One region of the Salinivibrio proteolyticus genome, then DNA from elsewhere that is predicted to be linked to it. Evidence: riboswitches for the same ligand, from Rfam matches in the RefSeq annotation. Region 1 holds a riboswitch; the other holds the start of a gene.
The links. Region 1 has a riboswitch for lysine ahead of N7E60_RS05260 (Na+/H+ antiporter NhaC family protein). Riboswitches for the same ligand answer to the same signal wherever they lie in the genome.
Positions count from the first base shown of each region.

Region 2: it holds a riboswitch for lysine, as region 1 does, so the genes downstream of both, lysC (lysine-sensitive aspartokinase 3) here and N7E60_RS05260 (Na+/H+ antiporter NhaC family protein) in region 1, are expected to answer to the same signal.

Region 1 covers NZ_CP114584.1:1,081,020-1,096,643, forward strand. Annotated here, with positions in the region: gene N7E60_RS05215 (alpha/beta fold hydrolase) at 1-320, shown strand, start outside; gene fadD (long-chain-fatty-acid--CoA ligase FadD) at 442-2,133, shown strand; gene rnd (ribonuclease D) at 2,220-3,356, shown strand; gene minE (cell division topological specificity factor MinE) at 3,409-3,678, opposite strand; gene minD (septum site-determining protein MinD) at 3,680-4,492, opposite strand; gene minC (septum site-determining protein MinC) at 4,510-5,172, opposite strand; gene N7E60_RS05245 (YcgL domain-containing protein) at 5,447-5,722, shown strand; gene N7E60_RS05250 (lytic murein transglycosylase) at 5,735-6,709, shown strand; gene N7E60_RS05255 (H-NS family histone-like protein) at 6,790-7,215, opposite strand; lysine riboswitch at 7,492-7,672, shown strand; gene N7E60_RS05260 (Na+/H+ antiporter NhaC family protein) at 7,758-9,341, shown strand; gene N7E60_RS05265 (thymidine kinase) at 9,471-10,052, shown strand; gene cspD (cold shock domain-containing protein CspD) at 10,165-10,386, opposite strand; gene clpS (ATP-dependent Clp protease adapter ClpS) at 11,209-11,529, shown strand; gene clpA (ATP-dependent Clp protease ATP-binding subunit ClpA) at 11,573-13,828, shown strand; gene infA (translation initiation factor IF-1) at 13,896-14,114, opposite strand; gene N7E60_RS05290 (arginyltransferase) at 14,244-14,969, opposite strand; gene aat (leucyl/phenylalanyl-tRNA--protein transferase) at 14,966-15,624, opposite strand, start outside.
Region 2 covers NZ_CP114584.1:331,286-346,909, reverse strand. Annotated here, with positions in the region: gene N7E60_RS01730 (alpha-hydroxy acid oxidase) at 1-317, shown strand, start outside; gene N7E60_RS01725 (single-stranded DNA-binding protein) at 381-923, opposite strand; gene N7E60_RS01720 (LuxR C-terminal-related transcriptional regulator) at 1,209-1,910, shown strand; gene N7E60_RS01715 (DHH family phosphoesterase) at 1,976-2,929, shown strand; gene galU (UTP--glucose-1-phosphate uridylyltransferase GalU) at 3,192-4,052, shown strand; gene uvrA (excinuclease ABC subunit UvrA) at 4,205-7,030, shown strand; gene N7E60_RS01700 (Wzy polymerase domain-containing protein) at 7,030-8,703, shown strand; gene N7E60_RS01695 (pyridoxal-phosphate-dependent aminotransferase family protein) at 8,711-9,844, opposite strand; lysine riboswitch at 10,072-10,256, shown strand; gene lysC (lysine-sensitive aspartokinase 3) at 10,342-11,727, shown strand; gene metH (methionine synthase) at 11,767-15,432, opposite strand; gene N7E60_RS01680 (cation:proton antiporter) at 15,614-15,624, shown strand, end outside.

The DNA.
Region 1 (15,624 bases):
TAGTCGCTCGCGGATTGATGGAGACTCCTCAAGGTATCACTTGGCGACACGATCCTCATTTGCGCGGGGATGCGCTTTACCGGATGTCGCCCGCGCATTGTGAATCGATTATCCGGGCAATTCACTGTCCTGCTCTCGCCATTCGAGGAACGTATGGCTATCCTGCATTGCGTTCGCAGGATGCTCAGCAACGGATGCATGGGTTTCGCCAATTACAGGTGGTGGACCTGCCGGGTACGCATCACTGTCACCTTCAACAACCGCAACAGGCTGCATCGTGGGTAACAGATTTTGTGACCAAAATTCAAACGCGCACTTAAAATGCTCGTGTAAAAATAATGTTAACGCTATGGTGGACGGGTTAAACACCTGTTTGAATAGAATCTCGCGTCGATCGAAGCGGGCAGTATAGCCTGCAAGCTAAAACATAGGAGAAAGCCAGTGGAAAAGGTTTGGCTTAATCGTTACCCGTCGGATGTGCCGGCGGAAATAGATCCAGATGCCCATCGCTCTTTGATTGAGATGTTTGAACACTCAGTGCAAAAGTTCGCTGACCAAACAGCCTTTATTAACATGGGCCAGGTCATGACCTTCCGTAAGCTCGAAGAGCGTAGCCGCGCATTTGCGGCGTACCTGCAAAACGAGCTGAAATTACAAAAAGGCGATCGTGTGGCGATCATGATGCCGAATTTGCTGCAGTATCCAATTGCGTTGTTCGGTATTTTGCGAGCGGGCTGTGTGGCGGTTAACGTCAACCCTTTATATACGCCACGAGAGTTGGAGCACCAGTTGACTGACTCAGGTGCGAAAGCGATTGTGATTGTCAGCAATTTTGCTCACACCTTGGAAAAGGTGGTGGAGAATACACCCGTTAAGCACGTGATCCTTACGAGTTTAGGGGACCAGCTCCCTCGTGCGAAAGGCACGTTAGTGAACTTTGTGGTCAAGTACGTCAAGAAAATGGTACCGAAATACCATTTGCCGGACGCAACGTCGATGCGTAATGCGCTCCGCCGTGGCCGCCGTATGCAGTATGTAAAACCTTTCTTAAAAGGTGATGATGTCGCTTTCCTCCAGTACACGGGTGGTACCACTGGATTGGCGAAAGGCGCTATCTTGACGCACCGCAACATGTTGGCCAACGTCTACCAAGCGAAAGGCACTTATCAACCGGTGCTAAACGTGGGCGAAGAGTTGGTAGTGACCGCGCTACCGCTTTATCACGTGTTTGCGCTAACCGTAAACTGCCTGCTGTTTATTGAAATGGGTGGACAGAACCTGTTGATCACCAACCCGCGTGATATTCCGGGCTTTATCAAAGAGCTACAAAAATATCCATTTACGGCGATTACAGGGGTGAATACCCTCTTTAACGCTTTGCTACACAACGAAGATTTTCATGAGTTAGATTTTTCCAACTTACGCCTTACTGTTGGTGGCGGCATGGCGGTACAACGCGCTGTCGCAGAAAGCTGGAAAAAACTGACCGGTAAGCACCTCCTAGAAGGCTATGGCTTAACCGAGTGCTCACCGCTTGTGGCGGCGTACCCTTATGATTTGCGTGATTACAACGGGTCGATCGGTTTGCCCGTCCCATCTACGGAAGTCCGTATTGTGGATGAGAATCGTGAAGATGTCGCCGATAACCAACCGGGCGAATTGTTGGTGCGTGGTCCGCAAGTGATGCAAGGTTATTGGAACCGACCAGAGGCGACGCGTGAAAGTATCGATGAAGACGGTTGGTTGGCAACCGGTGATGTGGTGCAGTTTGATGATAACGGCTTCTTACACATTGTCGATCGTAAAAAAGATATGATCCTTGTATCAGGCTTTAACGTCTATCCCAATGAAGTGGAAGATGTGGTCGCCCTGCATGATAAGGTATTGGAAGTCGCCGCGATTGGTCAGCCAGACGAAAACTCAGGCGAAGTCGTTAAGATTTGTGTGGTGAAAAAGGATCCGTCGCTGACCCGTGATGATCTGATAGCGCACTGCCGTAAGCATTTGACCGGTTATAAAGTGCCTCGCGTGGTTGAATTCCGCGATGAGCTACCGAAAACCAATGTAGGTAAAATCTTGCGCCGTGAGTTACGCGATGAAGCCCCTAAGGCGCCGCAAAAAGCTTCTGCTTGATGCGCGCTGCCCGCGAAAAGGGTAAACTGGAGCGTAACGAATCACGAAATGCCGGCATTGCCGGCATTTTCTTTATAGGCTAACTTGTGAATTATCAACAAATCACATCACATCAACAACTTGTCGACGTATGCGCAAAAATGCGCCAGAAACCTGCTGTGATGGTCGATACCGAATTTGTGCGTACCCGTACGTTTTACGCGCAACTTGGGTTGGTGCAATTGTATGATGGTGAGCAACTTGTACTCATCGATCCGATTGAAATCGAGGATCTTTCCCCATTGTGGGCATTGCTGGTTGACACCAATGTCACCAAAGTATTGCATGCCAGTAGTGAAGACTTGGATGTGTTCCAACACTATGCTGGTACCTTACCCACCCCTATGGTTGATACTCAGCTGATGGCTGCTTTTTTAGGGCACGGTGTATCAGAAGGGTTTGCGAGTTTGGTGAATACCTATGTGGGAGTGGCGCTTGATAAAGGCGAATCACGCACTGATTGGTGTGCGCGCCCACTAACCGATAAGCAAAAGCATTATGCGGCGGCGGATGTGTATTATTTGATGCCTCTGTACCAAGCGCTTGAGAAAGCCTTGGCAAAAACACAGTGGCAAGCGGCGTTGCAAGAAGAATGTATCCGCTTATGTGACAAAAAGCGCCAACCCAAAGAGGATTCGCTGGCATATCTTGATATTAAATACGCGTGGCAGCTGCAGCCGAATCAATTAGCGGTGCTCCAATCGCTTGCAAAGTGGCGCGCGAAAGAGGCACGACGTCGCGATATTGCGCTTAATTTTATTGTGAAAGAGCTTCACCTTTGGAAAATGGCGCGATTTGGAATTCGTAGCGTTGAGCAAATGCAAGCGCATGATTTTGATAAATTTGAGATTCGCTATCATGCCCAAACTTTGATCACGCTGGCGAAGCAAGCTGAGAAGCTTCCTAAAGCGAAGTGGCCACAACCCATCACGCGTTTAGTCGATGAGCCGGGTTACAAAGCCGTGATTAAGACGCTCAAAGAAAGCGTTCAACAGTGTGCGGATGAGCTGGGTTTTGTACCAGAGTTTATTGGCTCAAAGAAGCAATTGAATCAGTTGATCAGTTGGGTATGGCGAGAGCATAAAGCGGAGGATAAACGCCCAGATCTCGCACAAGGGTGGCGGTATACTCTGATTGGCAAGCGCCTGATAGCGATGATTCCCAGTGCGCCAGTGACGCATTAAAAAAGCGGTGCTCAGCACCGCTTTTCTACAATCAGCGAACGAGGCTCACGCTTTAGCTCTCTTTCCCTTCTTCCGGCAAAGTCACATTTAACTCTAAGACGGAAAGATCGTCGTCCCCTTGCTCGAGGCTCACGGAGACTTGCTCGGGACCGATATCCACATATTTACGGATCACATCTAAGATATCCTGCTTGAGCTGTGGCAAATAGGTTGGGGCAGGGCTATCTGCACTGCGTCGCTCCGCAACAATGATTTGCAGGCGCTCTTTTGCAATGTTGGCGGATTTTTTCTTGGCTGGCCGAAAGAACTCTAGCAATGCCACATTAGCCTCCAAATAAGCGTTTTAGAAAACCTTTGCGCTCTTCCTCAATAAAGCGGAATGGGCGCTCTTCGCCAAGCAATCTTGCAATGGCATCTTCATACGCTTGTCCCGCATCCGATTCTTGATCGAGAACCACAGGCTCGCCTTTGTTTGAGGCATGCAGTACTGACTGGCTTTCTGGGATGACCCCTAACAGTGGGATACGTAAGATCTCCTCAACATCCGACACGCTGAGCATCTCGCCGTTGGTCACGCGGCTTGGGTTATAACGGGTTAAGAGCAAGTGGTGCTTAACCGGTTCCTCACCGTTTTCGGCGCGGCGAGATTTTGAATCGAGAATGCCCAGAATGCGATCAGAGTCGCGCACCGAAGAGACTTCAGGGTTGGTCGTGACGATGGCTTCGTCGGCAAAATACAGGGCCATGAGGGCGCCAGCTTCGATACCCGCAGGCGAATCGCAGATGATGTATTCAAACCCAAGCTCATCCATCTCTTTTAACACCCGCTCGACGCCCTCTTTGGTGAGCGCATCTTTATCACGAGTTTGTGAGGCTGGAAGAATAAATAGATTTTCAACCCGTTTGTCTTTGATCAGTGCTTGATTAAGGTTGGCTTCGCCGTTGATCACGTTGACAAAGTCATACACCACGCGGCGCTCACATCCCATAATTAAATCGAGATTACGAAGACCAATATCAAAATCAATCACTGCGGTTTTTTTGCCAGCCATGGCGAGTCCCGTCGCGAGTGCTGCACTCGACGTGGTTTTACCAACACCGCCTTTACCGGAGGTAATTACAATAATTCGTGCCATTCCTCGTCCTTATTCTGTTATAGCGTGAGGGGGTCTATTTGTAAGCTTTCTTGATTGAGCGAGACCATGACGGGGCGCTCAATAAACTCAGATGGAATTTTGTCGCTTAGCCAGTAGCTACCGGCTACTGACAATAATTCTGATTGTAAATTCTGGCAATAAATACGCGCTTGCTGCTGGCCGCTGGCGCCGGCAATGGCTCTGCCGCGCAGCACGCCGTAAATATGAATACTGCCATCAGCAATGACTTCCGCCCCGGCACTGACATGATTCAATACCACCAAGTCAGCATTTTTGGCATAGATTTGCTGTCCCGAGCGCACGGGATTCGTGACCACTTTAGTGGGGGTTTGAATCGGATCGGCAACACGAGATTGCTTGCTCGATTTGAGTACCGCAAGCCCCACCGATTTGGCTTGCTGGCGGGTATCGTTATGCGTGACGCCAGTAAGGCCGACTAAAATCATCCCAGTTTCACTTAAACAGTGCTTTAAAGCGGTGAGATCTGGGCATAGCTTTAAACGGCTGACATCCGCCACCACAGGCGCGCCTTCAAAAAATGCGGGGGCTTGGGAAACCTTATCAGCCAAAATGGCGGCCGCTTCAGTAAAATTGTCATCCACAAGATGAAGAACAGACAAAGTAAAAGTTGAGCCTTTCAACTCCGGGTGTTTGTGCATGTTGTTTGATTCCGGTTATATCGTTGAAACGCGAGTCAGACGCGCATTATCAGACGTTGGATAGCATGGTATATTCACAGCATCGATGCGGCAAGCAGGGTTTGATATTCGGCGGACATTGCCCCCTAATTTTGGCGATTTCTTGTCATGGTGCGCGATGTGAGCCGCGTTTAGTGAGCATTGTGTGACACATTTTGCGGCAAAGCCTAACAAACCTTAACTCGTCGATGACACTATTTCGCCATCGTTATGGCATGCTGATGAGGACATTGAGATGTATTGCGCAATTTATCGTAGCAAAAAGAAAGAAGGCACCTATCTTTATGTACCGGGGAGAGATAAATTCGATGATGTGCCAGAAGCATTAATGAACAGTTTTGGACAACCAGAGTTTGCCATGATGATTGATCTCGGTAAGCGAGAAAAACTTGCGGTTGTTGATATTGAGAAAGTGAAACAAAGTCTGCAAAACGAAGGGTTCTTTCTACAATTACCACCGCCACCGGATGCGGCGTTGCAGGCTATCCGAAACAAGAATGAAAAATTGTAATTAGGGAAGCGTATGCGCAAAGGTTTGATTTCAGCATTGGTTGCAGCCTCAGTTTTTACCTCGGGGCCGCTATTTGCAAAAGAAGGGTTTGATCAGTACGTCGAATCATTGAAAGAGGAAGCGCGTCAAGCAGGGATTGATGACGATATACTGGCACGCGCGTTTGCTGGCATTGAGTATCATGAACGGGCGGTCAGTGCCGATCGAAATCAACCTGAGCGGCGTTTAACCTTGGATGAATACATTCCCCGCGCCGTACCTGATTGGAAAGTCGATCAGGCGAAAGCGCTGTATAAAAAACATTATGCGGCGCTAAAAAAAGTCGGTGAGGAATATCAGGTTCAGCCTCGTTTCATTGTAGCCTTGTGGGGCGTGGAAAGTAATTTTGGCAAACTGCAAGGCAACTACAATGTTATCGAAGCACTGGCCACATTGGCTTATGATGGGCGTCGAGAAACCTTTTTCCGCCAACAAACAATGGCAGCACTGACCATATTGCAAGAAGGGCATATTGCGCCTGAAAACATGAAAGGTTCATGGGCCGGTGCAATGGGGCAAAGCCAGTTTATGCCGACGTCTTTCCTTCATTATGCGGTTGATGGGAACCAAGATGGTAAAAAAGATATTTGGCAAACGGAAGCTGATGTCTTTGCTTCTGCGGCGAACTATCTAAAACAAGCTGGCTGGGACGATACGTACACATGGGGACGCCAAGTTAAATTACCAAAGCATATAGATAGGAATAAACTTGGTGTCGAAAGTAATAAGGCGCTGTCATTAAATCAATGGCAAGCACTGGGTGTAACGCGTCTTAATGGCCAAGCGTTGCCGAATGTCGATATTCAAGCTTGGTTGATTCAGCCTGATGATGAACTTGGACGAGCTTATTTGGTTTATAACAACTATCAAAGCTTGTTGAAATGGAACCGTTCACACTACTTTGCGTTAGCGGTCAGTCATTTGGCAGACCGGATAAAGTTTGGTTAATGGGTGATGATAGAGATTCTACGAATCAGATAAAAAAAAGAGGCCGTCCGGCCTCTTTTTTTTATCTTCATGTGCAACACTTAGGCTTGTTGGCCAGGGATCAAGAAGTCTTCTAATTTCGCACTACCATTTTCGGTTGCTTCACGGATCACTTTCGGCATACGACCTTGACCGGTCCATGTTTTTACCGAGCCGTCGCTATCAGTGTATTGATATTTAGCAGGGCGTGCCGCGCGCTTGCCTGTTGATTTAGACTTGCTTGCACCACCTAATAATTTCATGAGTTCATCAGGTTCAATACCATCGGCGATTAACATCTCACGGTATTTTTCCAGTTTCGCTAGGCGTGCTTTTTCTTCTTCTTGCGCTTGACGCTCAATCTCTTCACGTTCTTCAACGACGGTTTGTAGCTTTTCTAACGCTTCTTTAAGTTGCTCGGCGGTCATTTCTTTTGCGACAGCACGTAAGCTGCGTAGGTTAAGTAACGCTTTCATTGCATCAGACATTATTGGGTTCCTATTTGATTTATATGTTAATTGAACGGATGGTAACAGTATAAGTGAAATATACAATATTACATAAAATAATTAGTGCCTATTTTTCATTATTTATTTTCTGTTCGCAATATTTGTTACCCATATTTAAGGGTGTTTTTTTAAATATGCCCAAATTTTGAGTGGTTGCGACTGATTTCATCGACACTTGATAGTGTGACGTTTTAAGTGGTGGCTTTTTGTGCGTGAACAGTTGCGATAGTGAACATCTTGTGTAGAATGCTCCACTCTTAACGTAGAGGTGCGTTGTTTATAAGTAGTGTGCACGAGGGTGATGCCAGTGACCGCACATGAAAGGAGCCAACGCCGAAGCCAGTAAGGCCATCATGCCGACTGTGCTGGGGCTGTTACCGAATAGGGGCAGCACTGCCATAGTAATTAGGACACACTATGGAGCGCTACTGTAGGAGGCAAGTTGTTTGCTGTGTGTTACCACGCCTTACCAGTCTTCGTTTCTGCAGTAGATCTCCAACCAATTGGTTGATATTGAGATCATGAACTTAACAGACTTTTCTTCATCCGCTTTATCGTTACTTCCACCCTTGCTGGCTTTGGGCCTTGCCATTGCAACACGTCGCGTGCTGTTGTCGCTAGGCATGGGGATTGTACTCGGTACCTTGCTACTCGCTGACTTTTCCCTAGGGACATCGGCGCAATACCTTTTTGATGTGGTTGCCGGCCTATTTGTGGCTGACGGCAGCATTAATAGCTGGAATATGAGTATTCTTGCTTTCCTAGTATTGCTGGGAATGATCACCGCTTTATTGTCCCTCTCTGGAGGAACACGAGCGTTTGCAAATTGGGCACAGAGCCGAATTAAAAGCAAACGAGGAGCAAAGCTACTGGCGGCTTTCTTGGGCGTATTTATTTTCGTAGATGACTATTTTAATAGCTTGGCGGTGGGGGCTGTTTCGCGCCCTGTGACCGATCGCTTCCATGTGTCTCGAGCCAAGCTGGCGTATATTCTCGATTCGACCGCCGCACCTATGTGTGTTATTACCCCCGCTTCGAGCTGGGGCGCTTATATCATTACCGTCATCGGCTCGATTTTAGTCGCACATGGGGTGACAGATTACACGCCGCTCGGCGCCTTTGTCACCATGATCCCGATGAACTTCTATGCAATCTTTGCGCTTCTGCTGGTTTTTGCAGTGATTTGGTTTCAGCTTGATATTGGCCCTATGCGTCAATTTGAATACCAAGCAAAAAAAGGCAGTCGCTTAGGGGATGAAAGCGACAATTGTGCCGATCTTTGTGACGATCTTGGGATTGAAGAAAGCGAGCACGGCACGGTTTCTGATCTGGTGTTACCGATTGTGGTCCTCGTTGTGGCGACCATCAGTGCGATGCTCTACACCGGCGCACAAGCGTTAGCGGGTGACGATGTATCCTTCTCAGTACTCGGCGCGTTTGAGAATACTGATGTAGGCATGTCCCTTCTGATGGGAGGCGCAGCTGGACTTATCGTTGCTTTAGCCATGACGATCAAACAAGGGATTGGTGCGCCTGCGATCAGCAAAACCTTATGGGTCGGGGCGAAATCCATGTTTGGGGCCATTCTTATTCTGCTGTTTGCATGGTCTATTGGCCATATCATCGGCGACTTGCAAACGGGTAAATATCTGTCTTCATTGGTGCAGGGCAATATGCCATCTGAGCTACTCCCTGTTGTGCTCTTTTCACTCGCGGCAGTGATGGCATTTGCGACCGGCACCTCATGGGGAACCTTTGGTATCATGCTACCGATCGCGGGCGATCTGGCTGCGGCGACGGAAATTTCCTTGATGTTACCTATGCTGTCGGCGGTATTAGCCGGTGCGGTGTTTGGTGACCATTGCTCACCGATCTCAGATACCACCATCTTGTCATCCACAGGGGCACGCTGTGGGCATATTGATCATGTCTCGACACAGTTGCCTTATGCGATTGGTGGCGCTCTGGTGTCCGCGGTTGGCTTTTTGGTCCTTGGCGTTACCGCATCACTATGGTTGGCATTTGCCGCCACGACACTGGCCTTTGTCGCGCTTTGTTTTGCGCTACTGTGGCTGAAAAAGCGCCCGTGCAAAGCCATGGCCTAATCTCGCTCGTAACTACCTCATAATAGGATTGAGCGCAAAGCCCCGCTGGTCGGGGCTTTCCTTTTTGATGAGATCCGGTAGCATGCTGGATTGATTTTAAGCCTGATGACCGAATAATCCGAGATAACAATGGCGCAGCTTTATTTTTATTACTCCGCAATGAATGCCGGTAAGTCGACAACACTTTTGCAATCAGCCTTTAATTATCAAGAACGAGGCATGCAGCCCCTGTTATATACAGCGGCAATCGATGACCGATATGGTCAGGGAAAAATTAGCTCACGAATTGGTTTAGAGACAGAGGCGCACCTATACCACAATGAAACCAATTTATTCGAACATGTTTCAGCCATTCAAGAACACGAAAAAGTAGACTGCCTGTTACTGGATGAGAGCCAGTTTCTCACCAAGCAGCAAGTGCTTGAGTTAACTGATGTGGTCGATAAATTGCGTATTCCTGTGTTGTGTTATGGATTACGCACAGACTTTCGAGGAGAGCTATTTGAAGGCTCTCAATACTTACTCGCTTGGGCGGATAAGTTAGTAGAACTAAAAACGGTTTGTCATTGTGGTCGTAAAGCCAATCGAGTGATCCGCCAAGATGCGAATGGCAATGCGATCGCTGATGGCGATCAAGTTGTGATCGGTGGTAACGAGCGTTATGTGTCGGTTTGCCGGTTGCACTATAAGGAAGCTCTTGGCTTACTATGAGCATGGCCTGCGATGGGCGAGTGTCTCTATAAGGTAGAGCGCGCCGAGTACGAAAAAAAGCGAACGCAATGCGCTCGCTTTTTCCTTTGTAACCGTCGCGAATAACGCGTTGTTATTTCGCTGCTTCTTGTTCAACGGGGACGATTTGGCTCGCATGGTAGCCTTTCGGTCCTTCTTGAACCTCGTAGCTGACGGTTTGACCCGCTTTCAACGTCCTGTATCCATCCATTTGGATTGTTGAGTAATGCGCAAAAACGTCGCCTTCTCCTTCTTCAGGACAAATAAAGCCGAATCCCTTGGCATTGTTAAACCATTTTACTGTACCAGTTTCCATGCGAAACATCCCTCTTGCATCAAACTTTTGCATACCTTGCAATAAACTAAGTGCCCACTCATGACCTCTGCGCTAGCACGCATCAGACAGCATTTGCTCAAGATGGTGAGCGTGCGATCAAAAAGTGGTTAGTTTATCTACCACAATTTCCACTGTAGTAGATACTTTTAGGCAGTCAAGTATCGATAATAACTTATAACAACATTTTCATAGTAATCCGGAAAAGTGTGAGAGCCTGACAATAAATGCATAAAAAACAATAATGTCATTTTCATGAATCTATCGACTCACCTCTCACTGTGGATGCTCGGTACGTGACTATCTGTTATAGGTGAAATGTCGCTTAATTGTTATAAATTCAGCTAGTTATGTGTTGTATCTAGAGTTATTTATCTCACTATACAAGATGGGATAACCTAGTGGCGTGAATGAAATCGCAATCATCGGGTGTAATAAATTTTATTGGTTTATGAATAATTTCTTACGTCTAAATACTGAGATAGATTTAGCGAAAATCCCTTTTTCAATCCCATCAACACAGTTATTTCCACTTTATAGCCGTCGAGTGTCTTTATTTTTGTACACTTCTTATGGTGGGGGCTGAGATGTTTTTGTTGAACAGTGAACGTTTTAGCACTTTTACCCCTAGATATATCAGTAAGTGACTAACAATTGTACAGACACACTTTGTTCGCATTGAAAGGGTTGCTGGAATACAATCTGTGGCTTAACTTTAAAGATAGGTGGACGGGATCAGTGGATGGCAGCAACGCCCCGCCACAACGACAGCCTAGACACCCAAACAATGCATTGTAAGTGGTTATGAGTAATTGGAACGAGTGGGCGCTCCCTGATGCTGACATCGCAGCGTCAGAGAAGACGAAGCTACAACCGCCATCTATGTATAAGGTGGTGCTGAACAACGATGACTACACGCCGATGGAGTTTGTCATTGAAGTGCTCCAGACGTTTTTTGCCATGGACGTGGACAAAGCGACGCAAGTCATGCTGACGGTGCACTACGAAGGAAAAGCCGTTTGCGGTGTATTCACCGCAGAGGTAGCGGAAACAAAAGTGGCACAAGTGATGATGTACGCCAAAGAGCATGGTCATCCATTGCTGTGCACCATGGAGAAAGCATGATTTCTCCGGCACGCTTTAGCGCGGTTATTGAGGGAGGTGCCTTATGCTGAATAAAGAACTTGAAGCGAGTCTCAACGGAGCCTTTGCACGTGCGCGTGAAAAGCGCCACGAATTCATGACGGTGGAGCACCTGCTTCTCGCGTTAATTGACAACGCCGCCGCTCAAGAAGCCTTGACAGCTTGCCGCGCAGACCTAGATGGCCTGCGTAAAGAGCTCGATGCGTTTATTGAGCAAACGACCCCTCTTATCCCTGTTGATGATGAATCACGCGAAACGCAACCGACATTGAGTTTCCAGCGCGTACTGCAACGCGCGGTGTTCCATGTGCAATCGTCAGGGCGCAGCGAAGTGAGTGGTGCGAACGTATTGGTCGCGATATTTAGCGAGCAAGAGTCTCACGCGGCTTACCTTTTGAAAAAGAACGACGTGAGTCGCTTGGACGTGGTGAATTTTATCTCTCACGGCACCACGAAAGATGACAACGACGATTTGCCGAGTAGCGACATGGGCGCTGAAGAGGCGAGTGGCGAGCCCGGTGAAGATAAACTGGAAAACTTTGCCACCAACCTGAATCAGCTCGCGCGGGTCGGGGGCATTGATCCGTTGATTGGTCGTGACAAGGAGCTGGAACGCACCATTCAGGTGCTATGCCGCCGTCGTAAGAACAATCCGCTGTTAGTCGGCGAAGCCGGCGTGGGTAAAACCGCTATCGCTGAAGGCCTCGCATGGAGAATCGTAGAAGGGCAAGTCCCTGATGTCATCAAAGATTGCGTGATTTACTCGCTGGATATCGGCTCGCTTCTTGCGGGTACCAAATATCGTGGCGATTTTGAGAAGCGCTTTAAGTCCATCTTGAAGCAGCTTGAGAAAGAAGATCATGCCGTACTCTTTATCGACGAAATCCACACCATTATCGGTGCAGGGGCGGCGAGTGGTGGACAAGTTGATGCCGCAAACTTGATTAAGCCATTGCTAAGCAGCGGGAAGTTACGTTGTATTGGCTCAACAACCTATCAAGAATATGGCTCCATCTTTGAGAAGGAGCGTGCCTTGGCACGTCGTTTCCAGAAAATCGATGTCATTGAACCGTCTATCGATGACACCACGAAGATTTTGATGGGCTTGAAGCCGAAATATGAAGCGCACCACGAAGTTCGCTATACCAACAAGGCGATCCGTGCGGCGGTTGAACTGTCGGCTAAATACATCAATGAACGTCATTTGCCAGATAAAGCGATTGATGTGATTGATGAGGCTGGGGCGCGTTGTCGGATGGCGCCAGCGAGCAAGCGTAAGAAAACCGTGAATGTTGCGGACGTCGAGTCGATGATTGCCAAGATGGCGCGTATCCCAGAAAAATCAGTGTCGTCCTCGGACAAAGATGTGCTTCAGTCGTTGGAAGATAAGCTGAAGATGCTGGTGTTCGGTCAAGACAAGGCGATTACGGCGTTGTCGGAAGCGATCAAGCTGAGCCGAGCGGGGCTAGGCGAGGAAAACAAGCCTGTGGGTTCGTTCTTATTCGCAGGGCCAACCGGTGTGGGTAAAACCGAAGTCACGGTGCAACTGGCACGTGCCATGGGAATCGAGTTACAGCGCTTTGATATGTCCGAATATATGGAGCGCCACACTGTGAGTCGACTGATTGGTGCGCCTCCAGGTTACGTGGGTTACGACCAAGGTGGGTTGTTAACTGATGCAGTGATCAAGCATCCACACTCGGTGGTGTTACTGGACGAAATCGAAAAAGCGCATCCGGACGTGTTCAACTTGTTGTTACAGGTGATGGATAACGGGACGCTGACCGATAACAACGGCCGTAAAGCGGATTTCCGTAACGTTATTTTGGTCATGACAACCAACGCCGGTGTGGCAGAGACGGTCCGTAAGTCCATTGGCTTGATTCAACAAGATCACAGTCACGATGCGATGTCGGAAATCAAAAAGGTGTTCTCACCGGAATTCCGTAACCGTTTAGATAACATCATTTGGTTTAATCACCTTGATGAAACGGTCATTCTGCAAGTGGTTGATAAGTTTATTGTTGAGTTACAAGCTCAGCTGGATGCGAAAGGGGTCTCTCTGGAAGTGACCTCCGAAGCGAAGCGCTGGCTTGCCGAAGAGGGCTATGACAAAGCCATGGGCGCGCGTCCAATGGGCCGGGTGATTCAAGACAACCTGAAAAAGCCGTTGGCAAACGAGCTGTTGTTTGGCTGCCTAGTGAACGGTGGGACAGTGCGTGTTGTGCTTAAAAACAACCGCTTGGATTTCCAATTCAGCGACCAGATGGAACCTGCATAGAGCGTAGGAGAAGTCTGATAAGCAAAACCCGGCGCATGCGCCGGGTTTTTTGATCGCGTTATGAGGATTAACGCGAACGGAAAACGATGCGACCTTTCGACAAATCGTAAGGGGTCATTTCAACAGTGACTTTGTCGCCGGTCAGGATGCGGATATAGTTTTTGCGCATCTTGCCTGAAATGTGGGCAGTCACCACGTGACCGTTCTCTAGCTCAACGCGGAACATAGTGTTAGGTAGCGTGTCTAGCACGGTACCTTGCATTTCAATTACGTCTTCTTTTGCCATTGAATCCTCTTAGGCTTACTGTTTTAGCCAATTTTTTGACCGACAGATAATGCCTCTATTCTGAAAGTCTGTAAAGTTCGGGTGCGAATTTTACCCTGTTGACGCCAAGCTTGCTAGAAAAAATAGCCACTAAGCGGTGGATATGGGCAAGCTAAAGGGTCGCCATTGGTGATTTATAAAGCGTTGATGCGGGAAGTAATCCGCTTTGTAACGCATGGCTGGACAATCATCAATTTGATAGCCCAGATAAAGCCACGATTTTTTCTCGGCGCTGGCATATTCAAGTTGAGCTTGAATGCAGACGCGTCCTAATGAAAAACGATGGAACGGGTCAAAAAAGCTGTATAAGGCGCTTAAACCGTCACTCAGCACATCGGTAACGGCAATCGCAACCAAGGTCTCTTCACCGTTATTAGGCTCATACAAATGAATAAAGCAGGGGTGAAGCCAGTCGCTATGGGTGAAGGCAATAAAGTCCTCCGCTTTAGCTGGGTACATATTGCCATCAGCATGACGCGCGGTGATGTATTGATCGTAAAGTAAAAACCAGTTTGGGTCGAGCTGGTCGCTAACCTTTACCCGCAGCCGTTTTAGTTGGCTGCGATGGCGCTTTTGGCTTTTACTTGGTTGATACGCGCCAACATCAATGCGCAAGGATTGGCACGCATTACAGTGAGGACAATGCGGGCGATACATCATGTTACCACTGCGGCGAAAACCGGCGTTGATCAGTTGCTGGTAACCTGCAGGGTGGTGCATGTCGGGGGATAACACGACCGCGAGCTGTTCGTTCTCTGTCGATATATATTGGCAGCGAGAAGCTGGAGTAAGGCCGACTTTTAGCGCTACGTTCATGACTGCCTCTCACGAAAGTCCGCGATAACGTGCGGCATATATGCGGCTTTTAAGCGCGTGTCTCGCGCCGCGTATAGGGCGTGAATAAACTCATCCCTTGGCCACGCCGTGGCGCCGAGAGAGGCAAGGTGGGGCGTCATCATTTGGCAATCGATGTACTGCCCACCTTGAGCTTGAAAGTGATGACAAAACTGCCAAAGCGCGAATTTTGAGCCATTATCGATAAGCGAAAACATGGATTCACCGCAGAAAAACTGTCCTACGGCGACACCATACAATCCCCCTACGAGTTGATCCTCTTGCCACACTTCGACACTGTGCGCATCGTGCTGCTGGTGAAGGGCGAGGTAGGCCTCACGCATCTGGTCGGTGATCCAAGTTTGCTCAGGGCCCCTGATGGCGGCACATTGATGAATCACTGCCTCGAAGGCATGATTGATGGTCACGGTCACTTGGCTTTTGCGCGCCGCTTTGCGCAAGCTGCGGCTGACGTGAAAGTCAGAGGGACGAATGATGGCCCGTTCACTTGGCGACCACCACAGTAACGGGTCTTCTTCACCAAACCAAGGGAAAATACCGCTACGATAGGCAGACATCAGCCGTGCAGCCGAGAGATCGCCACCAATAGCTAACAGGCCATCTGGGTGAGCGAGTG
Region 2 (15,624 bases), 750 kb from region 1:
GAGGCCGTCAGTTAGATATCGGCGAATCGCCGCTCGATACCATTCGGGCTATCGACAAGGCCTATGGGGATAAAATTAAGCTGTTGCTAGACAGCGGCGTACAAAGCGGTGGCAACGTTGCGCAGGCGATGGCCATGGGAGCCGACTTTACCTTGCTGGGCCGTACCTTTGTTTATGCGTGCGGCGCCGTGGGGCATCATGGTGGCGAGCACGCGATTGAAATGCTCAAACAGCAAATGACGCAAGTCATGGGGCAGTTAAAGTGTCCAACGCCGACACAACTGCCACATTTCCTCAAAGCCGGACCCGGTGTTTAAGTTCATCAGATAAAGAAAAGCCCCGTAACAACGGGGCTTATCGCTTGTCGAGTAAACCGTTTTTTAGAACGGAATATCGTCGTCAAAGTCAGGCAGATCGTTGTACTGCTGCTGAGGTTGCGATTGCGGCTGAGATTGCGGCGCGGCTTGCTGCTGAGGCGGCTGCTGGTTGAAGTTGTTTTGTGGCTGTTGAGGCTGACCCCATCCACCTTGCTGCTGCGACTGCTGCATTGGCTGACCTTGGCCTGGTCCGGCACGGCCACCAAGCATTTGCATGCTGCCGTTAAAGCCTTGTACCACTACTTCTGTTGAGTAGCGGTCTTGACCACTTTGATCTTGCCATTTGCGCGTTTGCAGCTGCCCTTCAATATAAACTTGCGAGCCCTTACGCAAATACTCGCCAGCCACTTCTGCGGTCTTACCAAACAGGACCACGCGATGCCATTCGGTTTTTTCACGCATCTCGCCAGTGCTCTTGTCGCGCCATGACTCCGAGGTCGCTAGGCTTAAGTTCGCCACTGCACCACCGTTCGGGAGATAACGGATTTCCGGATCATTGCCCAAATTACCAATCAAGATGACTTTGTTTATGCCACGGCTGGCCATAGGTGACTCCCACTCTTGTTACACGCGAAAACATTTTCGCCTACTGGATAAATAAACACGAAGTCTAGCACGAGCGTCAAAGAGGTTCGATGCTTTTCCACGCGATCTAGTTCCAGATTCTGTATTCACGCTGCGAACCTAAGAACGGTCATACGCTTACATATACGTAGACAACAAAAATAGTTTAGACTGAATAAAGTCCCCGCGTGAGCGCCTCTCTGCGCTGAATTATGCAATAATACGCACATCGGTGAGCACGCTTTACGTCAGATAAGTAGGAACTTTATGAGCAAGGCAGAAACTACGTCCGATTCTTACACACTGCTTCTCATCTCTCAGCCCAGCATGTCTGTCTCTGCATTGATCGCGTGTTTAGAAAAAGAAATCCGCGGCACCGTTGAACTCGTGAGTCCAGATACGATTCACGAAAAGCTTACCGAGCGTTCTGGGTTAGTCCTGATTGATTTAAGTGCCTTTGACGACACCGCCACCGAGCGTCTTAAACATGCACTCACACCGTATGCTGATCAGCATGTGTTTGCTCTCCTCAATGCCCATGATCTTACCGCGAAGGAATTGGCAAGCTGGCCCTTTATTAAAGGGGTATTTAAGAAAGACGATGAGCTAAGCCATCTGTGCTACGGCGTTGAGAAGATGTTCTCGGGAGAATATTGGCTCCCCCGCCACAAAATGGCTGCGCTGATTCACTACTATCAACAGCATTATCAGCAAACTATCGATGAACAAGCCATCGTGCTCACCAACCGTGAGCAAGAAATCTTACGGCATCTGGTCACAGGCGCATCGAATCAAGATATTGCCAATGCGCTTGCGGTCAGCGAGCACACGGTTAAATCGCATTTGTATAATGTTTTCAAAAAGATAAATGTAAAAAATCGCGTACAAGCTGTTTTTTGGGCGAAAAACAACTTATCGTTAATCGGATCGGTCGGGCTCGAACTCGGTCCTGACAGTTACGATGATTAATCGCGAATACATCCTCCCGATCCCAACGGCGCACTCGCGCCGTTTTTGCAATAAGGAAGTCGCAAATGGCCTTTGATGTTTTTAATGGCGATGCCGACGGGCTAACCGCACTGGTACAGTGGCGCCTCGCTTATCCTCAAAACACCACCCTTATCACTGGTGTGAAGCGGGATATTGCGTTGTTGCAACACGTCCCAGTTGAGACCGAACAGGTCAATGTGTTTGATATCTCGATGGCAAAAAATCGTCCTGCCTTAGAGGCCTTATTGCAGGCGGGAGCCAGCGTTTTTTATGCAGACCACCATGACAGTGGGCCGCTTCCGACCTCGCCGTTATTGGATGCGCACATTCATACTGCATCGAATACCTGTACCGCACTGATTATTGACGCCCTACTCGGTGGCCAATATCGTCATTGGGCGCTCGTGGGCGCGTACGGTGACAACCTGAACCGCAGTGCTGACGCCCTAGTGAAGCAAAGCGAGATCGATACCGCCACGCGCGACCGCCTACAGCGCTTAGGGGTGTATCTAAACTACAACAGTTATGGTGCCAGTTTGGATGATCTACTTATGCCGCCTGCAGTGCTTTATCGCCACATTGCCGGATTTGAAACGCCTGACGACTTTATGCAAGCCTATCCAGATATCGTGATGGCGCTCGCGGAGGGATACCAAACCGATCGTGCTCATGCAGAACAACTTACTGCCGAGTATGACTATGCCGGTGGTGCCGTCTATCTACTACCCAATGCGCCTTGGGCGCGGCGTATCAGCGGCATGTTCGGCAATCAGCTTGCCAACCAATCGCCCGATAAAGCTCACGCGGTATTAACGCCAACACCGGATGGAGACTGGATGGTTAGCATTCGCGCCCCCTTAAACCGTCCCCTAGGCGCAGTGGCTCTCGCACAACAATTTGCCACTGGCGGAGGGCGAGAAGGCGCGGCTGGAATCAATGCCTTGCCACAAACAAAGCTATCCGACTTTGTATCGGCTTTCAGTCGCCACTACCCGTAAGTTTGCTCAGCCTCTTATCTCTGTCTCGCGTGAGCATGGGTAAAGAGTGTGAACTAACGCATATTCATGTCGTCAGAGTCTGGGTGAGCGATGAGTGAGGCCGTGCGTTTCGCTATACTGGAGCGATCGCGGCTTGCTTCCCTGCGCGTCGCCCAGCAAAATAATGCCCAACCTATTGCTGTGGATGGTGTATTTGATTGCCATTCACGTAAATCACGCTGCGGCCTGTATGGCCACATCAGTGACGAATAAAGGATCCAAGATGATTAACAAATGTCTGTTCCCCGCCGCCGGTTATGGTACGCGCTTTCTACCCGCGACCAAGTCCATGCCCAAAGAGATGATGCCTGTCGTCAATAAACCATTGATTGAGTACGGTGTTGATGAAGCACTTGAAGCAGACATCCACGGCATGTGCATTGTAACGGGTCGCGGTAAGCATGCGATCATGGATCATTTCGATAAGAACTATGAGCTGGAGCATCAGATCAGCGGCACCAACAAAGAAGTGCTGTTGGATGATATCCGTAACACCATCGAAAAAGCCTCGTTTACCTATATTCGCCAACATGAAATGCGTGGCTTAGGACACGCCATTTTAACCGGTCGTGAACTGGTGGGTGATGAAGCATTTGCGGTCGTGCTGGCGGATGACCTGTGTATCAACCCGGGGCATGGCGTGCTTAAACAAATGGTGGCGCTATACAAACAATTTCGCTGTTCTATCGTCGCGGTGGAAGAAGTACCCGAAGATGAGACCCATAAATACGGGGTTATTTCCGGGCAAGAGATCAAAGACGACCTTTTCCGCGTAGACAACATGGTGGAAAAACCTGACCCGGGTACAGCGCCGAGCAATTTAGCCATTATCGGCCGTTATATTTTAACCCCTGATATTTTTGAACTGCTCGAAAACACACCACCGGGCAAAAACGGTGAAGTGCAAATCACTGACGCCTTGCTCAAGCAAGCGCAAGCCGGATGTGTGTTGGCCTATAAATTTAAAGGGGAGCGCTTTGACTGTGGCAGCGTGGAAGGCTTTATCGAAGCCACTAATCATTGCTATCAAAACCTCTACTTAGGCGGCAAAAACAAAGACGAAGCCACGGTTAAAAACCCGTAACCCCCGCTCTGCGTTGCGTCTCGACGTAAGGACTTTCCACCTTGGCAAAAGGCTGTGTAAATATACAGCCTTTTTTGTTTGGTCACAGCGCCGTCTGTGCGATACTGGGCACCGGTGACCAATAAGTGAGCTGACTGAGAAGTAGGATAACAATGGATAATATCGACGTCAGAGGCGCGCGTACGCACAACCTCAAAAACATCAACCTAACTATTCCCCGCGATAAGTTGATTGTCATCACCGGGCTCTCTGGATCCGGAAAATCATCTTTAGCCTTTGATACCTTGTATGCAGAAGGACAACGTCGCTATGTTGAGTCTTTGTCGGCTTATGCGCGCCAGTTCCTCTCTTTGATGGAAAAGCCCGACGTTGATCATATTGAAGGCTTGTCCCCCGCTATCTCCATTGAGCAAAAATCAACCTCGCATAACCCGCGCTCAACCGTGGGTACCATCACCGAAGTGTACGATTACTTACGCTTGCTGTATGCGCGGGTCGGCGAGCCTCGCTGTCCGACCCATGATGTGACCTTGGCCGCTCAGACGATTAGCCAAATGGTCGATAAAGTGCTTGCCCTACCAGAGGGCAGCAAACTGATGTTGCTCGCCCCGATTATCAAAAACCGCAAAGGCGAGCACGTTAAAACTCTCGAAAACCTTGCCGCACAGGGCTTTATTCGCGCACGTATTAATGGCGAAGTCTGCGATCTGTCCGATCCACCGACACTCGAACTACATAAAAAACACACCATTGAAGTGGTGGTAGATCGCTTTAAAGTCCGTGAAGATCAACAGCAACGCTTAGCGGAATCGTTTGAAACCGCCCTCGAGCTCACCGGCGGCAGCGCGGTGATCAGCTGGATGGATGGCGACGGCGAAGAGCTGATCTTCTCTGCCAATTTTGCCTGCCCGCATTGCGGTTACAGCATGCAAGAGTTAGAGCCACGCCTGTTTTCCTTTAATAATCCGGCTGGCGCTTGCGGCACCTGTGATGGCTTAGGCGTACAACAGTACTTCGATCCTAAACGGATTATTCAAAACCCTGCGGTCAGCCTCGCCGGTGGGGCTATTCGAGGCTGGGATCGACGCAATTTCTACTACTTTCAGATGCTACGCTCACTCGCTGATCACTACGACTTTGATCTCGAGCTGCCGTGGCAAGATCTGTCTGGCACCATTCAAGACATTCTGCTTTACGGTTCAGGCCCGAAAGAGATCGAGTTTAAATACGTCAACGATCGGGGCGATATTCGTGTACGCAAACATCCATTTGAGGGGATCCTCAACAATATGGAGCGTCGCTACCGTGATACCGAATCTAATGCGGTACGTGACGAGCTGGCTAAGTACATTGCGACTAAACCGTGTGCAAGCTGTGGCGGGTCACGATTGCGTCAGGAAGCACGCCATGTCTTTATTGATGGCCGCAACTTACCTGAAATTTGCGAGCTGAGCATTCAACAAGCCCTCGACTTTTTTGAACAACTGACCTTATCGGGTCAACGTGCCAAAATTGCCGAAAAAGTGATGAAAGAGATCCATGACAGATTACGCTTTTTGGTCAATGTCGGGCTTAATTATCTTAACTTGTCACGAAGCGCCGATACGCTTTCTGGCGGGGAAGCACAGCGTATCCGCTTGGCGAGTCAAATCGGGGCTGGCCTGGTCGGAGTAATGTACGTGCTTGATGAACCCTCCATTGGTTTGCATCAACGAGATAACGCACGCTTACTCGATACGCTGGAGCATTTACGCGATCTCGGAAACACCGTGCTTGTGGTCGAGCATGATGAAGACGCCATTCGCGCCGCCGACTACGTGATTGATATTGGTCCAGGCGCTGGTGCTCACGGCGGACAAATCGTGGCCGAGGGCAGCCTCGACGATATTCTCAACAATGACAACTCGCTAACCGGACAGTACCTCAGCGGCAAGCAGGCGATTGCCGTTCCAGAGACCCGTCGCCCTCGAGATCCCGACAAAATGTTGGTGCTTAAAGGCGCAACAGGGAACAACTTAAAACATGTCGATTTACACTTGCCCGTAGGCTTATTCACCTGTGTCACCGGCGTATCTGGGTCAGGAAAGTCGACATTAATTAACGATACCTTCTTTAAAGTGGCCCACCAGCAACTCAATGGTGCCACCACCGCCGAACCCGCGCCTTACGAGTCTATTGACGGGTTAGGACATTTCGACAAAGTGATCGATATTGATCAAAGCCCCATTGGGCGTACTCCACGTTCAAACCCAGCCACCTATACGGGGATCTTTACGCCGATACGTGAGCTCTTCGCCGGCACGCAAGAGGCTCGGGCACGCGGGTATAAAGTGGGTCGCTTTAGCTTTAACGTACGCGGCGGTCGCTGCGAAGCCTGCCAAGGCGATGGGGTGATCAAAGTAGAAATGCACTTCTTGCCCGATGTGTATGTGCCTTGTGATGTGTGTAAAGGGAAACGCTACAACCGCGAAACACTCGAAGTGCGCTATAAAGGCAAAACTATCGATGAAGTCTTGGAAATGACCGTCGAAGACGCACGTGAATTTTTCGACGCCGTCCCCGCTATCAAGCGTAAGCTACAAACGTTGATGGATGTCGGTCTGAGTTATATACGTCTAGGCCAAGCCGCCACCACCTTATCAGGCGGCGAAGCACAGCGGGTAAAACTGGCCCGTGAGCTATCTAAGCGCGATACCGGTAAAACGCTATATATCCTTGATGAGCCGACAACCGGCTTGCACTTCCATGATATTCAGCAGTTGCTGAATGTGTTGCATCGCTTACGCGAACAGGGCAACACCATTGTGGTGATCGAGCATAACCTAGATGTGATTAAAACCGCAGATTGGATCATCGATTTAGGACCTGAAGGCGGTAACGGCGGCGGTGAAATCATTGCTCAAGGTACGCCAGAAGAGATCGTCAATGTGGTTGGTAGCCATACGGCCCACTTCTTGAAGCCCATGTTGGAGCGATAATGACACAGGCGTTACCCACCCACCGAGTGAAACGAAAACCGCTTACGGTGCCCTTTTTAGGGGCACTGGCGGCGTTATGGCTGATCTGTTTGCCATTGTATTCGGTCGACTTGCCGTTGGTGGGTATTCGCCATCCTGCTGCCGCTCTGTCGTTACTCACGCTTAGCTTGGTATTGGGGTTCGCCGGACTGGAAGTGTGGCGACAGCACACATGGCGCGTCACTCACTTAACTTGGGCGTTAGTGGCCGCCACGCTCTGTGCCAGTGTGCCATATCTTTATCCGCAAGCGGCAACGCTAAATAGCGGCTATGCCATCGCCGCATTGGTCCTCAGCTTCGGTTTTTTCTCCAGCTTACAGCAGTTTATTTTTAATCATGCCCAGCGACAAAAGCTACTGGCCATTTTGATGCTTGCCTCTTGGTTGGCCATCCTCTCCGTCTTAGGCAACCAATCGCCACCGGGCATAGCGCCTTTTAAGTTTGAACATTGGGTGCCGCATTTACCCTCTGCCGTGACCCATGCGTTATTACTCACCGGCCTAAGTTTGGCGGCTTATCTGCTCGCCCGAGAGCCAAGTAACCGCTACCGCCATCCGATAACGCAAAGCGTGTTGGTGTTCACGCCTGTGGTTATCCTGCCCGTGCTTGCCATGCAAGGACGACCGCTACTGCTCCTGTTTGCCCTTTGCGCCATTGCCTTGCAACAGGTTTACCTCAGTCGCTTTGCGACGCGGCGCCAGCATCTTGCGTGGCTGGCCGCCATGTCTGCCGGTGCGTTACTCGCGGTGTTCGGACTGACCGGGCAAGAAAGCTGGCAATGGCTCACGCCTCAAGACAAACGCGTACTGTGGCTTGCCTGGCAGCAATTTCAACAAACGCCTTTTTTTGGCGTTGGCATGGGTCATGGACAAACTACTCTACTGCTCGCATCGGCGGCACATCCGGGACACACTGGCCCCGTGAAATTGCCGAGCGCGCTAGCATTGTGGTTATTGGAAGGTGGGCTTGTGATAGCACTGGCGTATCTTGCGGTGATACTGCCACTGGCGCTTCGCATTATCCGCGCCCCTTCTGGCACGCGGCGTATGCTCGTTGCGCTCGTGCTTCCGCCACTCACTGGCTTGCTTATCTATCCGGCCAGCGGTACGCAGTGGTTTAACGGTATTTTACTGCTCATGTGGCTGTACTGGCTGGATAATTTAACCAGCAAATACCAACGAATCACATTTTCTACCGCCGAATATGGGCAGCGTATCTCGACACGCAGTATTGCCACTGTAATGATCTTGGTGGGATTGTTGTGCCTATCATCGGTGTATTTAGCCAATCGCTACCTGCGTGACTCTTTATTAACCTCTCAGCGTATTACGCTCTACCAGCAACATCCATGGTGGCAAAGCAAACTCACCCAAGGGCTCGCGGAACAGCACTTTCAGCACACCCTAGAGACGCTGTCGGATGCCGAGCGCCACCAGCACCTGAACCTATGGCTGCAGCATGTGGCACAACACCCCACGTTTGCGGGCTACCAGCATGCTTACCAGATTGCACTGCAAATTGGCGATACGCAGCGGGCACGCGATATTCAGCAAGAGGCGCGATATTTGTTTCCGCAAGCCGCCAAGGTGTGGACCACTCGCCACACCTTACCGATGCGCACTCCGCCGGAATAACGTACGCCTAGCGCAGTGCGTCGCCCAATGCTTTTAAGCATAGCGCGATGTTTTCTTCACGCGCACTGTAGCCCATTAAGCCAATTCGCCATGCCTTACCAGCGAGATCGCCCAAGCCTGCACCGATTTCGAGGTTATAGGTGTTGAGCAAATGTTGGCGTACCGCGCCATCATCGACGCCATCCGGGATATACACCGCGTTCAATTGCGGCAAGCGATAAGGCTCATCCACCACAAAGCGGATACCTAAATCGTCCAACCCCGCTTTTAAGCGTTGATGCATGGTTCGATGACGCTGCCAAGCGTTCTCAATTCCCTCTTGATATAACTTGAGCAATGATTCATGTAACGCATACAGACTATTGACCGGTGCAGTATGGTGATAACTGCGTTTGCCGTCACCGCTCCAATAGCCCAGCACTAAGCTTTGATCGAGAAACCAGCTTTGCACCTTGTGGGTGCGCGCTTGCATTTTTTCAACGGCACGCGCCGAGAAGGTGACTGGCGATAGGCCCGGGACGCATGACAAGCATTTCTGACTACCAGAGTAGACCGCATCAAGTTGCCATTCATCGACTTTCAAGGGTACACCGCCAAGTGATGTTACGGCATCAACAATTGTAAGGCAGCCGTGCTCGCGCGCCAGCGTCGCCAGTGTTTGCGCATCTGAGCAAGCGCCCGTGGAGGTTTCAGCATGAACAAACGCGACGATGCTAGCTTCTGGGTGCGCTTTTAATGCCGCTTCCACCTTTTCAGGGCTGACAGGCTCGCCCCATGCATCGTCAACCATCACCGCGTGTGCACCACAGCGTTCAACGTTTTCTCGCATTCGGTCGCCAAACACCCCATTGCGACAGACAATCACGGTATCACCGGGCTCTACAAGGTTAACGAAGCACGCTTCCATTCCTGCACTCCCGGGGGCAGAGACCGCAATGGTAAACGGATTCTCGGTCTGAAAGGCATATTGTAAGAGCTGTTTGACCTCATCCATCATCGCAATAAAAAGGGGATCGAGATGTCCCAACGTCGGACGACTCAACGCCTGCAACACTTGCGGAGAAATATCAGACGGGCCAGGGCCCATCAGGGTGCGCTCTATCGGCTGAAATGAGCGGATATCGGAAATTGAAGTTGCCATAACCTATCCTTGTGTCTGCTAAATTTGCGCTTTCCGTTATAGCATACTTTGTGTTCATCGCCCCATTGTCACATTGCGAACTTACGTGCTAGAGCGCATATTCAACGGGTGGCGGATAGCAGCGATATAGGTGCCTGATCGTCGCTTTGCAACTCAATTGGCGGTTGACAACCACTCACCAGCGCCCGTAATGTAACCACTCACCATGTGGATCAACACATGGCCGAACATACAGAAGAGGTGCATCACTCAGGCAGTTATCACGCGGAGCCCTACTCCAAGGCGTGATAATCAGGGGAGGCGATGCCGAGGGGGTTCCGACAGGGTAAGGAGCCGCCGGCCATGAAGGCTGAATCCTTCAGGCTGTCACTTGTCATCCATTTGGACAGACAGGTGGAGCGCTTCTGGCAGAATGCCTGCCGTTTGCTCTTCCTTTTTGCTCGCGTTTGCGACGTGACTTCTGATGTTCCCCACTGACTTTTAAATATGTTGAATCAATGAGCACGAGCTCAAAAGGGGAAAAGGACGTGAACCCGTTACCATCTATTTCAGTCGCTAAATTTGGCGGCACCAGTGTTGGCACCTTTGCCGCCATGCAACAAAGTGCCGCAGTGATTATGCGCCATCCTGAGACCCGTTTTGTAGTGATTAGCGCATGTGCCGGCGTCACCAACCATCTTGTCGCCTTAGCCCAAGGCATAAAAAACGATGTCTTACGCCAAAACACACTGGATGCAATAGACGCTATCCACCAGCAAATACTGGCAGCTTTGCCCGCTTGTCATCACACCCAAGAAGCAGTGCGAACGCTCCACCAGCAGATTATCTCCTTGAGTGAGCAAGCCTGTGAGGCCCCGAGCGAAGCGCTTACCGATGCCTTGGTTGCCTGTGGCGAGCTTACCTCTACGCACCTGTTTACTCGCTTGCTCGTCCATCTTGGCCTGCCCGCAGTTCGGATTGATGCCCGCGAATATTTGAAAACGGATAGCCAATTTGGTCACGCTATTCCAGATATCGCCCTAACTCAGCAACAGTGTCAGCGCTTGAATGCGCAGCTAGACAATCACATTCTCGTGACCCAAGGCTTTATCGGTGCCGACAAAGAAGGACGAACGACCACTCTTGGCCGAGGAGGCAGCGACTACAGTGCCGCTTTGTTTGCCGAAGCGCTCGGGGCAACAAGCTTGGCGATTTGGACCGATGTACCGGGCATTTATACTACCGACCCACGCCTCGCTGCCAAAGCACGTCCTATTGCTGAGATCAGCTTTAGTGAAGCTTCGGAGATGGCGACGTTTGGCGCCAAAGTGCTCCACCCGTCCACGCTATTACCCGCGGTACGCCAGCATATTCCTGTCTTTGTCGGGGCGGCCTGTGCGCCGGAAAAAGGCGGGACTTGGATCCGAGAACACGCGGAATCATCCCCCCTATTCCGCGCCATTGCGTTGCGCCGAAATCAAACCATGGTGACCTTGACCAGCTTGACGATGTTCCAAGCGTATGGCTTTCTTGCCAACGTCTTCGCGATCCTAGCGCGCTATCAGATCTCCGTCGATCTGATCACTACCTCCGAAGTCAGTGTGTCTTTGACACTCGATCAAACCAATACACAAGGTGAGGTGCCCCGTTTGCCTGATGCCGCCTTGGAGGAACTCTCGACCTTGTGCCATGTTGACGTTTGCCAACACTTGGCCGTGGTCGCCTTAATTGGTAATGAGATGCGTCATACTCCGGGGGCGGTGACGCCGGTATTTAACGCCTTAGATACCGCCACCTTGCGCATGATTTGTTATGGCGCGAGTAATCACAATGTCTGTATGGTGGTTGATGACGACAGTGCCACCGAGGTGGTGCAGCGTTTACATACACAGCTTTTTGAGTAAAACCCAAAAGAAAAGCCAGCGTGCGCTGGCTTTTCTCGGTTAGGCATTAAGATTAGGGCCTAGCCACTTTTCAGCTTCCTCAAGACACCAGCCTTTACGTGCCGCGTAGCTATCACGTTGATCGTTTTGAATTTTCGCTACCGCAAAGTAACGTGACTCTGGATGGGAAAAATACCAACCCGAAACCGACGCGCCCGGCCACATGGCATAGCTTTCGGTAAGTGTCATCCCCGTATGCGCTTCTACCGATAGCAATTGCCAAATCTTGCCTTTCTCACTGTGTTCAGGACAGGCGGCATAACCTGGCGCTGGCCGGATCCCTTGGTATTGTTCGCGGATCAGGGCGTCGTTATCGAGCGTCTCATCGGGCGCATACCCCCACAAGGTGATCCGAATTTGCTGGTGAAGATATTCCGCAAAGGCTTCTGCGAGTCGATCCGCCACCGCTTGGATCATGATCGCGTTGTAGTCATCCCCTTTCGCTTTGTACTCTTCCGCCAAAGCATACTCACCAATACCGCCTGTCACCGCAAATGCACCAACCCAATCCGGCTGACCGCTGCTTTTCGGCGCAATAAAGTCTGACAAGCAATAGTTCGCACCACGCGGCTTTTGTGTTTGCTGGCGCAAATGATTCAATATCGTGCTCACCGTTTTTCGTGACGAGTCGGTATACACTTCAATATCATCATCCACGCTATTGGCAGGAAAGAGGCCACACACCCCTTTTGCCGCTACCAAGCCTTCTGCCTCGAAACGATCGAGCCAAGCATTGGCGTCTTGATACAAACGACGGGCTTCCTCCCCCACCAGCTCGTGATCCAAGATCGCGGGGAATTTGCCACTGAGAGACCACGTCATAAAGAAAGGCGTCCAGTCGATATACTGACGTAAGGTCGCTATCGAAACATCATCGTAAACATGGATGCCCGGCTTCGCCGGTTGCGGAGGCATATAGTTTGCCCAATCCGTTTGCCACTTGTTATCGCGAGCCTGCTCCAAGGTCACCGGTGGCGTGCGGGGCGCTTTACGCTGATGCTGCTCACGCACAGTGTCATACTCGTTGGCCAAACGCGCGACAAAATCAGGTCGCTGCGTCTCGGATAATAACGAGGAGCACACCCCAACCGCACGCGACGCGTTGGGTACATAGACCACGGGCGCATGGTAATGCTGCTCAATTTTCACCGCGGTATGGGCTTTGGAGGTGGTCGCACCGCCAATCAGCAGAGGAATATCAAACCCTTGTCGCTCCATCTCTTTCGCCACGTTCACCATCTCATCTAACGATGGGGTGATCAGACCCGACAGACCAATAATGTCGACGTTTTCTTCTCGAGCCACCGACAGGATTTTATCGGTCGGCACCATCACGCCAAGATCAATAATCTCAAAGTTATTACACTGCAGCACCACGCCCACAATGTTTTTGCCAATGTCGTGTACATCGCCTTTGACGGTGGCAAGCAGGATCTTGCCATTAGTCTGCCCTTGCTGCTTTTCAGCGTTGATGTAAGGTTCAAGGTACGCCACCGCTTGCTTCATCACCCGAGCCGACTTCACCACTTGTGGCAGGAACATCTTGCCTTCGCCAAACAAGTCCCCAACCACGTTCATGCCCGCCATCAACGGGCCTTCAATGACTTCTAGGGGTTTACTCGCTGCCGCGCGAGCCAGCTCGGTATCTTCAACAATAAATTCTGTAATGCCTTTGACCAGTGCATGTTCCAGCCGCTTTTCTACTGGCCAGCTACGCCACTCCGCGGTTTCCGCGACCTCGCTCTCACCACTATCACGATAGCTGTCGGCGATCTCCAATAACCGCTCCGTGGCACCATCGTCTTTGTTGAGCACCACATCTTCTACTGCCAAGCGCAGCGATTCAGGCAAATCATCATAGATGGCTAACTGGCCCGCATTGACGATCCCCATGTCCATGCCATTTTTGATGCAGTGATACAAAAACACCGCATGAATAGCCTCACGGACGGGGTTGTTGCCTCGAAACGAAAACGACACATTTGAGACACCGCCAGAGATCATGGCATGCGGTAACGTTTGCTTGATATCAGCCACGGCGTTGATGAAGTCGACCGCGTAGTTATTGTGCTCATCAATGCCGGTGGCAACCGCAAAGATATTGGGATCGAAGATAATGTCTTCCGGCGGAAAACCGACTTGCTCGACCAGAAGATGATAGGCCCGCGTACAGATTTCTACTTTTCGTGCCTGAGTATCGGCCTGTCCTTGCTCATCAAACGCCATCACTATCACCGCTGCACCATAGCGACGGACTAAACGTGCTTGGTGAAGAAAGGCTTCTTCTCCTTCTTTGAGCGAAATAGAGTTGACGATGCCTTTCCCTTGAATGCACTTAAGGCCAGCTTCAATCACCTCCCATTTGGAGGAGTCAATCATCACGGGCACACGGGCGATATCCGGCTCGGCCGCGCAAAGATTGAGAAATCGCACCATGGCCTTTTCGGCATCCAACATGCCCTCATCCATATTGATATCGATGATTTGGGCGCCGTTTTCCACTTGCTGCAATGCCACTTCAAGCGCTTCGTCATATTGCTCTTCAACGATTAAACGTTTAAAGCGTGCTGAGCCGGTCACATTGGTGCGCTCACCCACATTAACGAACAAGCTATCGCCATTAATGGTTAGTGGCTCGAGTCCAGATAAGCGACAGGCGACGGGATGAGCCGGCAAGGGGCGAGGAGGATGCGTCGCAACAACATCACTGATCGCTTGAATATGTTCGGGGGTGGTCCCGCAACAGCCACCGACCAAGTTGATAAAGCCAGATGCCGCCCACTCATCAATGTGTGTCGCCATCTGTTCAGGAGAGAGATCATATTCGCCAAAGGCGTTGGGCAACCCCGCGTTCGGGTGGACAGAGACAAAGCCCTCACAAATGTCGCTCAGCTCTTTAACGTATTGGCGCAATTCCGCCGGCCCGAGCGCGCAGTTCAAGCCAAAAGACAGTGGCTCGACATGACGCAACGAGTGATAAAAAGCGGCGGTGGTTTGTCCGGATAAGGTACGCCCAGATGCATCAGTGATGGTGCCGGAGATCATAATGGGCAGGCGCAAACCACGAGTATCAAAGACCTTCTCCACCGCAAACGCACAGGCTTTGGCGTTCAAGGTATCAAAGATGGTCTCCAACATGATGATATCTACACCGCCCTCAATGAGGGCTTCGGTAGACTCAGCATACACGTCGACTAACTGATCAAAACTGACATTGCGAAAGCCCGGGTCATTCACATCCGGTGAAATTGAGCACGTTCGATTAGTGGGCCCTAACACACCCGCGACAAAGCGGGGTTTAGTTGGCGTTTTCGCCGTCCACGTATCAGCAACCTCACGCGCAAGCCGAGCGGCCGCTAAGTTGATTTCCGCACTCAGCGCTTGCATGTCGTAATCGGCCATCGCGATTCGGGTGGCGTTAAAGGTATTGGTTTCAATAATGTCCGCGCCCGCAGCCAGATAATCACTATGTAGGGCAGCGATTTTATCGGGTTGAGTCAGCACCAGAAGGTCATTGTTACCTTTTACATCACAGTGCCAATCTTTGAAACGCGCGCCACGATAATCGGCCTCATTGAGCCCTAGCCCCTGAATCATGGTGCCCATACCACCATCGATTACCAAAATACGTTCGCGCAGTTGCTGTGTCAGTCGGTCCATACTCATTACGCTTATCATCTTCCTCATTGCGATAATTTCATCCTACCACAGCGAAAATGGAAATCTAGACGTCTATTTAAATGAATTAATATTGATCTATTTCAAATCTGCTGTTCGTTTTGGAAGCGATTTCTATTAATATTTTGTAACTCTTTTTTCCACTCCCTAGCCGTATCAGGAATGATGTATGTCAACCTA